Chitinimonas arctica: one gene and its partner. The protein of the gene in region 1 interacts with the protein of each later gene in a pairwise test. Links are inferred from orthologs where the notes say so. Each region holds a gene or a part of one and is shown on either strand. Other genes may lie near its edges.

Evidence for each region. The genes of interacting proteins can lie anywhere in the genome.
Region 2: the proteins of hflK (region 1) and ftsH interact in binary tests that used the Escherichia coli proteins (3 or more experiments, as listed by UniProt). The link is inferred for Chitinimonas arctica from one-to-one orthologs.

The regions. Positions count from the first base shown.
Region 1 is NZ_CP041730.1:4,091,964-4,095,639, reverse strand. The notes cover bases 499-3,386. They hold hflK (FtsH protease activity modulator HflK), read right to left. Parts: upstream 2,585-3,386; coding sequence 1,412-2,584; downstream 499-1,411. Other genes in these bases: hflX (GTPase HflX), read right to left, coding at 2,592-3,386; hflC (protease modulator HflC), read right to left, coding at 541-1,410. Also shown: FNU76_RS18655 (ATP phosphoribosyltransferase regulatory subunit), read right to left, coding at 1-344; more of hflX, read right to left, coding at 3,387-3,676.
Region 2 is NZ_CP041730.1:3,424,248-3,427,943, forward strand. What follows is about bases 342-3,249. They hold ftsH (ATP-dependent zinc metalloprotease FtsH), read left to right. Parts: upstream 342-794; coding sequence 795-2,705; downstream 2,706-3,249. Other genes in these bases: rlmE (23S rRNA (uridine(2552)-2'-O)-methyltransferase RlmE), read left to right, coding at 342-698; folP (dihydropteroate synthase), read left to right, coding at 2,988-3,249. Also shown: more of rlmE, read left to right, coding at 78-341; more of folP, read left to right, coding at 3,250-3,696. UniProt on the Escherichia coli protein: Acts as a processive, ATP-dependent zinc metallopeptidase for both cytoplasmic and membrane proteins. Plays a role in the quality control of integral membrane proteins.

The DNA.
Region 1 (3,676 bases):
ACGCCGTCGGGCTGGGTGTGTACCACCGCGCCGGCGTAACACAGCCGTGCCACGCCTTGGCGGTTGAGCAGGTGCGCGTCGATGCGCGCTACTTGCGGCGTGATATCGGCGCGCAGTCCCAACTGCCGGCCACTGAGCTGGTCGGTCAGCTTGAAGGTCTTGAGGTCCAGCGCGTTATCCTGCCGGGTCAGCAGCGAATCGACATACTCGATCAACGGCGGCTGAACCAGTTCGTAGCCGAAGCTGGCGATCAGGTCGAGCGACGCACGACGCAAGGTCTCCACGCGGCGCGCTTCTGGCGGCAGCAGGTCGGCGATATTTTCGGGCAGTATCCAGTTACGCATAGGTGCAGGCCGGGACGCGAAGCGTGCCAGCAATCATGTTCCGTTCAGCAGCCGACCTGGCATAACGGTTATCCGCTATGCCAGGTCGGCCGATTTCGGCGAGGCTTTACGCCACTAAGAGGTGTCGGTCACAGCAAGAGGCCCTCGGCAAGGAGCGCGAGGGCCTATGCAGGCAACGCATTATCTCACAAGCCGATCACTTCGCTCGTGGGTCCTTCATGTACTTGAAAAATGCCGAGCTGGGTTCCAGCACCATCACGTCCGACTTCGACTTGAAGGTCTTCTTGTAAGCTTCCAGGCTGCGATAGAAAGCATAGAACTCGGGATTCTGGCCATAGGCCGCACCATAGATACTGGCCGCTTTACCGTCGCCTTCACCCTTGAGCTGCTGAGCCTTGTTGAAAGCATCGGCGATGATGATTTCACGCTGGCGATCGGCATCCGCACGGATCTTTTCCGCTTCGGCCGAACCTTCCGAGCGCAATTGGCTGGCCACGGTCTTGCGTTCCGAGATCATCCGCTCATACACGGCGTTGCTGATATCGTCGGGAAAATCGACCCGCTTCAGCCGCACATCGACAATATGCACACCAATCTTGCGCGCATCGGCGTCGGCGACCTGACCCACGATCTCCATCACTTCGTCGCGCTTGCCGGAGATCACATCCTGCACCGTCTGCTTGCCGAATTCGGCCCGCAGTACATCGTTGACGGTCTTGCGCAGACGGGCGGAAGCGGTACGTTCGTTGCCGCCCACGCTCTTGTAATACTGCTCGACGTCGATGACTTGCCACTTCACATAGCTATCGACCAGGACGTTTTTCTTTTCGATGGTGTTGAAGCGCTCCGGGCTTTCGGCATCCATGGTGAGGATGCGGCGATCGAAGTAACGCACCGATTGCAGCAAAGGCACCTTGAACTTGATCCCCGGCTCCTTCACCACGCGCACCACTTCACCCAGCTGGAACACCATGGCCGATTGACGCTGGTCAACGGTAAACACGCTCATGCTGAGCACCAGCAAGCCCAGCAAGACGATCACAACGGCGGAAACAAGACGGTTCATATCAACGCCCCTCCCTATCGCCGCGATTGGCGGCTTCGGACTTCAGGCGGACAGCGGGGGTTTCGCCGCCGGCGGGTATTTCGGCCGTGGCGGGGCCAGGGCCGGACAATTGCATCAGCTTATCCAGGGGCAGGTAAAGCAGGTTGCCGCTACCGGCCTTCTGATCGACCAATACCTTGGAACTGTTGCTCATGATTTCCTGCATGGTGTCGAGGTACATGCGATCCCGTGTCACTTGCGGCGCCTTGCTGTACTCGGCGACCACCTGGCTGAAACGCGAGGCATTACCCTCGGCTTCGGCAATCACCCGACGCTTGTAGCCTTCCGCCTCCTGCAACAGCCGGGCCGCGTTACCGCGCGCCTTGGGCACCACATCGTTGGAATAGGCGGTACCGTCGTTGGTCTGCTTGACCTTGTCCTGGCCGGCCTTCACGGCATCGGCGAACGCGGCCTGCACTTCTTCCGGCGGCTGTACGTCATTGATATTGATACGGCTGATGCGAATACCGGCGCCATAGCTATCGAGCAAGTTTTGAATCAAGCGCGTCGCATCGGCGGCAACCTGGCCACGTCCTTCGTTCAGCACAAAATCGACCTTGTTGCGGCCGACGATTTCGCGGATGGAGGTTTCGGCAGCCTGCTTGACGATGTCGCGGGCGTCGCCATCGGCAACATTGTTAAAGACAAAGGCCTTGGCGTCCTTGATGTCGTATTGGACTTCCAGCTGCATATCGATGATGTTCTGGTCCTGCGTCAGCATCAGCGATTCATCGGGCAGGCGGTTCTTGGTGCTGCCCTGGAAGCCTACTTCCACGGAACGCACCTCGGACATCTTGACGATCTCGCGCTGCTCGATCGGCCACGGCATATGCCAATGCAGACCCGGATCGGTCGTCTGCACATAGCGGCCAAAGCGCAGCACCACGGCTTCTTCGCGCGCATCGACAACATAGAAGCCGCTGGCTGCCCACAGTACCGCCACCACACCCAGCACGGCGCCAATGCCGCCAGCCATGGCGCGGCCGTCATGCGGGGGGTTCGGGCCAGCATCGGCCGGGCGGCCGGGCTTGCCACCGAAGAACTGTTTGAGCTTATTGGTGAACTGGCGAATGATTTCGTCCAGATCGGGCGGACCGTCCTTGCCTCGGCGGCCCCACTGCGGGTCTTGCGACATATTGGCTTTATTCCGTCGTTGAATAGTCGGGCATTGATTCGACCAGCACCTGTCGTAATAAATCCAGGCCCAGGCCGTTTTTCGCGCTAATACGGACGGCGCGAATCCTACCATACTCGTCCCGCTCGACAGCGGGTTCGCCACCCTTGAGATCGATCTTGTTCCAAATCACGATCTGCGGGATCGCGTCGGCGGCGATTTCCTTCAGCACGATATTGACTGCTTCGATCTGTGCTTCGCGCGTCTCGCTGGCGCCATCGACCACATGCAGCAGCAGATCGGCGCGGATGGTTTCTTCCAGGGTGGCGCGAAACGCCTCGACCAGGCCATGCGGCAGGTCGCGGATAAAACCGACCGTATCAGACAAGACGATAGAGTGCTGCGGGTCAAGAAATAGCTTGCGACTGGTGGTATCCAGCGTGGCGAACAGCTGGTCCGCCGCGTAGGTGCGTTCGTGCGTCAGCGCGTTGAACAAGGTCGATTTACCGGCATTGGTATAGCCTACCAGCGAAACGGAAAACTGTTTGCTGCGCTCACGCGCGCGCCGCTGGGTATCCCGGTGCCGCTGTAGCTCTTTCAGCTTGACCTTGAGCTTGCTCACCCGTTCGTTGAGCATGCGCCGGTCCATCTCCAGCTGGGTTTCGCCGGGACCGCCGCGCGTACCCGTGGCGCCGCGCTGCCGCTCCAGGTGGGTCCAACCGCGTACCAGCCGGGTGGACATATATTGCAGCTGAGCCAGTTCGACCTGCAGTTTGCCCTCGTTGGAACGGGCGCGCTGCCCGAAAATATCCAGGATCACCCGGACCCGGTCGGACACGCGGCATTCCAAGGCCTTTTCCAGGTTGCGCTCCTGCGCGCCGGACAAGGCATGGTTGAACAACACGGTGTCCGCCTCGAATGCGGCGACGCTGGCCGCGACTTCTTCCACCTTGCCGGAACCGGCGAACAGCTTGGGATCGGGCCGCTGGCGCTTGCCCTGGATGATGGCCATGACCTGATAGCCGTTGCTTTCAGCCAACAGCTTGAATTCTTCTATGTTCTCCAGATAATCGGGACCGCCGAAATCCAGACAAACGAGGACGGCCTTATCGC
Region 2 (3,696 bases), 670 kb from region 1 along the record:
CCAGTTAGGCCCGCTGACGAGGATAGGAAATACCCGCTCGCGGCGACACGGGCGGGGACGTCCGCCCAAGGGGGCGTATGAAAAGAAGCAAATCCAGTAACGCGTGGCTACGGGAGCACGTGAACGACCATTATGTGCAGCAGGCGCAGAAGGACAACTACCGCGCGAGAGCGGCCTACAAGCTGCTGGAGATCGATGAAAAGGACAAGCTGTTCAAACAGGGTGCCTGGGTAGCCGACCTCGGCGCGGCGCCCGGCAGCTGGTCGCAGGTAGCCAAGCAGAAGGTAGGCGAAGCCGGACGGGTATTCGCCCTCGATATGCTGCCGATGGATCCGATTCGCGGTGTCGAGTTCATCCAGGGCGATTTCCGTGAGGACGCGGTCCTGGCACAATTTACCAAGTTGCTGGATGGCCGCCTGGTGGATCTTGCGATTTGCGATATCGCCCCCAATATCACTGGCATGGCGGTGACGGACCAGGCGCGCAGTTTCTATCTATGTGAGCTGGCACTGGATTTTTGCCGCGATTATTTGAAACCCGGCGGCAATTTTCTGGTCAAGACCTTCCAGGGTTCCGGCTATACCGAGTATATGCAGCAGATGCGCGATACCTTCCAGACGGTGTTGTCGCGCAAACCGGCCGCCTCGCGCGACCGTTCGACGGAGATCTATCTGCTGGGCAAGGGAAAAAAGCCCTAACGGGCCGTCCCGACAGCCGATAGAATCCTGGGTTCCTATTTTATGGCCGCCGCCGGCGCGGCCGTTCTTCACTTCGCCGGCTAAGAGGAGCGTCCCGTGAACAATCTGGGCAAAAATATCGCCATCTGGGTCATCATCACTTTGGTGCTGATGATCGTGTACAACCAGTTCACCAAGCGTCAGGAACAACAGGTACAGGTGCCGTACTCGCAGTTCATGGTCGAAGTGCAGGAGAACCGGATCGCCACTGTCGAGATCGACGGCAATCCGCTGCGCGGCCAGTGGATACGAGGCAAGCGTACCGACGGGACCAATTTCTCCAGCTTCGCGCCTTTCGATTTCCGCCTGGTCGATACCCTGATCAAGCACAACGTCAAATTCAGCGGCAAGCCGGAGGATGAGCCCAGCCTGCTGATGAGCATCTTCGTCAACTGGTTCCCCATGTTGCTGTTGATCGGCGTGTGGATCTTCTTCATGCGGCAGATGCAGGGCGGCGGCAAGGGCGGCGCCTTCAGTTTCGGCAAGAGCCGCGCCCGCATGCTGGACGAGAACAACAATACCGTGACCTTCGCCGACGTGGCCGGTTGCGACGAATCCAAGGAAGAAGTCAGCGAAATCGTCGACTTCCTGCGCGATCCTTCCAAGTTCCAGAAACTGGGCGGCCGCATTCCCCGTGGCGTACTGATGGTGGGTTCGCCCGGTACCGGTAAGACCCTGCTGGCCCGTGCCATCGCAGGCGAAGCCAAGGTACCGTTCTTCTCGATCTCCGGTTCGGACTTCGTCGAGATGTTTGTCGGTGTCGGTGCCGCCCGTGTGCGCGATATGTTCGAGAACGCCAAGAAGAACGCGCCCTGCATCATCTTCATCGACGAAATCGATGCGGTGGGTCGTCAGCGCGGTGCCGGACTTGGCGGCGGTAACGACGAACGCGAACAGACCCTCAACCAGATGCTGGTCGAGATGGATGGCTTTGAAGGCAGCTCGGGTGTGATCGTGATTGCCGCGACCAACCGTCCCGATGTGCTCGATCCCGCCCTGTTGCGTCCGGGCCGGTTCGACCGCCAGGTGGTCGTGCCCCTGCCGGATATCCGTGGCCGCGAGCAGATCCTGCACGTACATATGCGCAAGGTGCCGATTTCCACCGACGTCGATGCCGGCGTATTGGCCCGTGGCACGCCCGGCATGTCCGGCGCCGACCTGGCCAACCTGGTCAACGAAGCCGCGCTGTTCGCCGCGCGTTCCAATAAGCGCCTGGTCGATATGCACGATTTCGAACAAGCCAAGGACAAGATCTTCATGGGTCCGGAACGCCGTTCCATGGTCCTGACCGAGGACGAGCGCCGCGCCACCGCCTACCATGAATCCGGCCACGCCGTGGTTGCCCGCCTGCTGCCGGGTACCGACCCGGTGCACAAGGTCACCATCATGCCGCGCGGCCGTGCCCTGGGCCTCACCTGGCAGCTGCCGGAGCGTGATGCCGTCTCGCTGTACAAGGACCAGATGCTGAGCCGCCTGGCCATCCTGTTCGGTGGGCGCATTGCCGAGGACCTGTTTGTCGGCCGCATCTCCACCGGGGCGTCCAACGACTTCGAACGGGCCACCAAGATCGCTCGCGATATGGTCACCCGCTACGGCATGTCCGCGACCCTGGGACCGATGGTGTATGGCGAGAACGAGGGCGAGGTTTTCCTCGGCCGTTCCGTTACCACCCATACCAATTTGTCGGAAGCGACCATGCAGCAGGTCGACCAGGAAATCCGCCGCATCATCGACGAGCAGTACGCGCTGGCCCAGCGTCTGCTGGAAGAGAATCGCGACAAGGTCGAGGCAATGACCGCTGCCCTGGTCGAATGGGAAACCATCGATTCGGACCAGGTCGAGGACATCATGCAAGGCCGGCCGCCGCGCCCGCCCAAGCCGATGGCAAGCACCAAGGTTCCGGCAGGCGATCTTCCGCCCAGCGGTCCTGCACCCGAGCCGACCGTGACACCGGCCCAGGAACTGTAATCCTCTCTTAAAAACTTCTGCAACGACAGCGCCTCCCCGCTGTCGTTTTCATGGGCGCACTGAAATATTGTGCACACTCAAACTGCGGTTCACCACCCGGCAAAGCCGGGCGTTAACGGTCCGTGGCAAATGAACCCTCCCTTGCTTGGTTTAATCCAACTCCCCCCGCCCTCGCACCCGCAAGGAGTAGGCCGTGGTTGTAAGGCGCCTTCGGCACCTACAACCACGCACCCGCCGCGAGGGAGCCTCGCTTACGCTCGTTAGCGCGCTAAATCAGTTCTCATGTCTACTCCCCTACAACTGGGCCGCTTTCGGCTCTCCCTTGACCGGCCATTGGTCATGGGCATCCTCAATATCACCCCCGACTCCTTTTCCGATGGTGGCCGCCACCATTCGCTGGCTGCCGCATTGGAAAGTGCTCGGCAGATGGTGGACGACGGCGTCGATATCCTCGATATCGGCGGGGAGTCGACCCGGCCCGGCGCCGCCCAGGTGAGCGTCGAAGAAGAACTGGCGAGGGTCTTGCCGGTGCTGACCGAACTGGCCGCCTGGCAAATCCCCCTGTCGATCGATACTCGCAAGCCGGCGGTGATGCGGGCGGCCTTGGCGGCCGGCGTGGACATGGTCAACGATATCGCCGCACTGGAGGCGCCAGGTGCCCTGCAAGCCCTGGCCGACAGCGCGGCAGGGGTTTGCCTGATGCATATGCGGGGAGAGCCGCAAACCATGCAGTCCGCGCCTGCCTATCGCGATGTCGTGGCGGAAGTCGGCGCGTATCTGGTCGCGCGACGGTCCGCCGCCATGGCGGCGGGCATTGCAGGCGAGCGCATCGTACTGGACCCCGGCTTCGGTTTTGGCAAGGACCAGGACCACAATGTGGCATTGTTTCGAGCCTTGCCGCGACTGGCGGCATTGGACAGCCCGCTCCTGGTGGGCGTGTCGCGCAAATCGATGCTGGGCCGGATACTATCGGACCGCCCGGCGCCGCAGC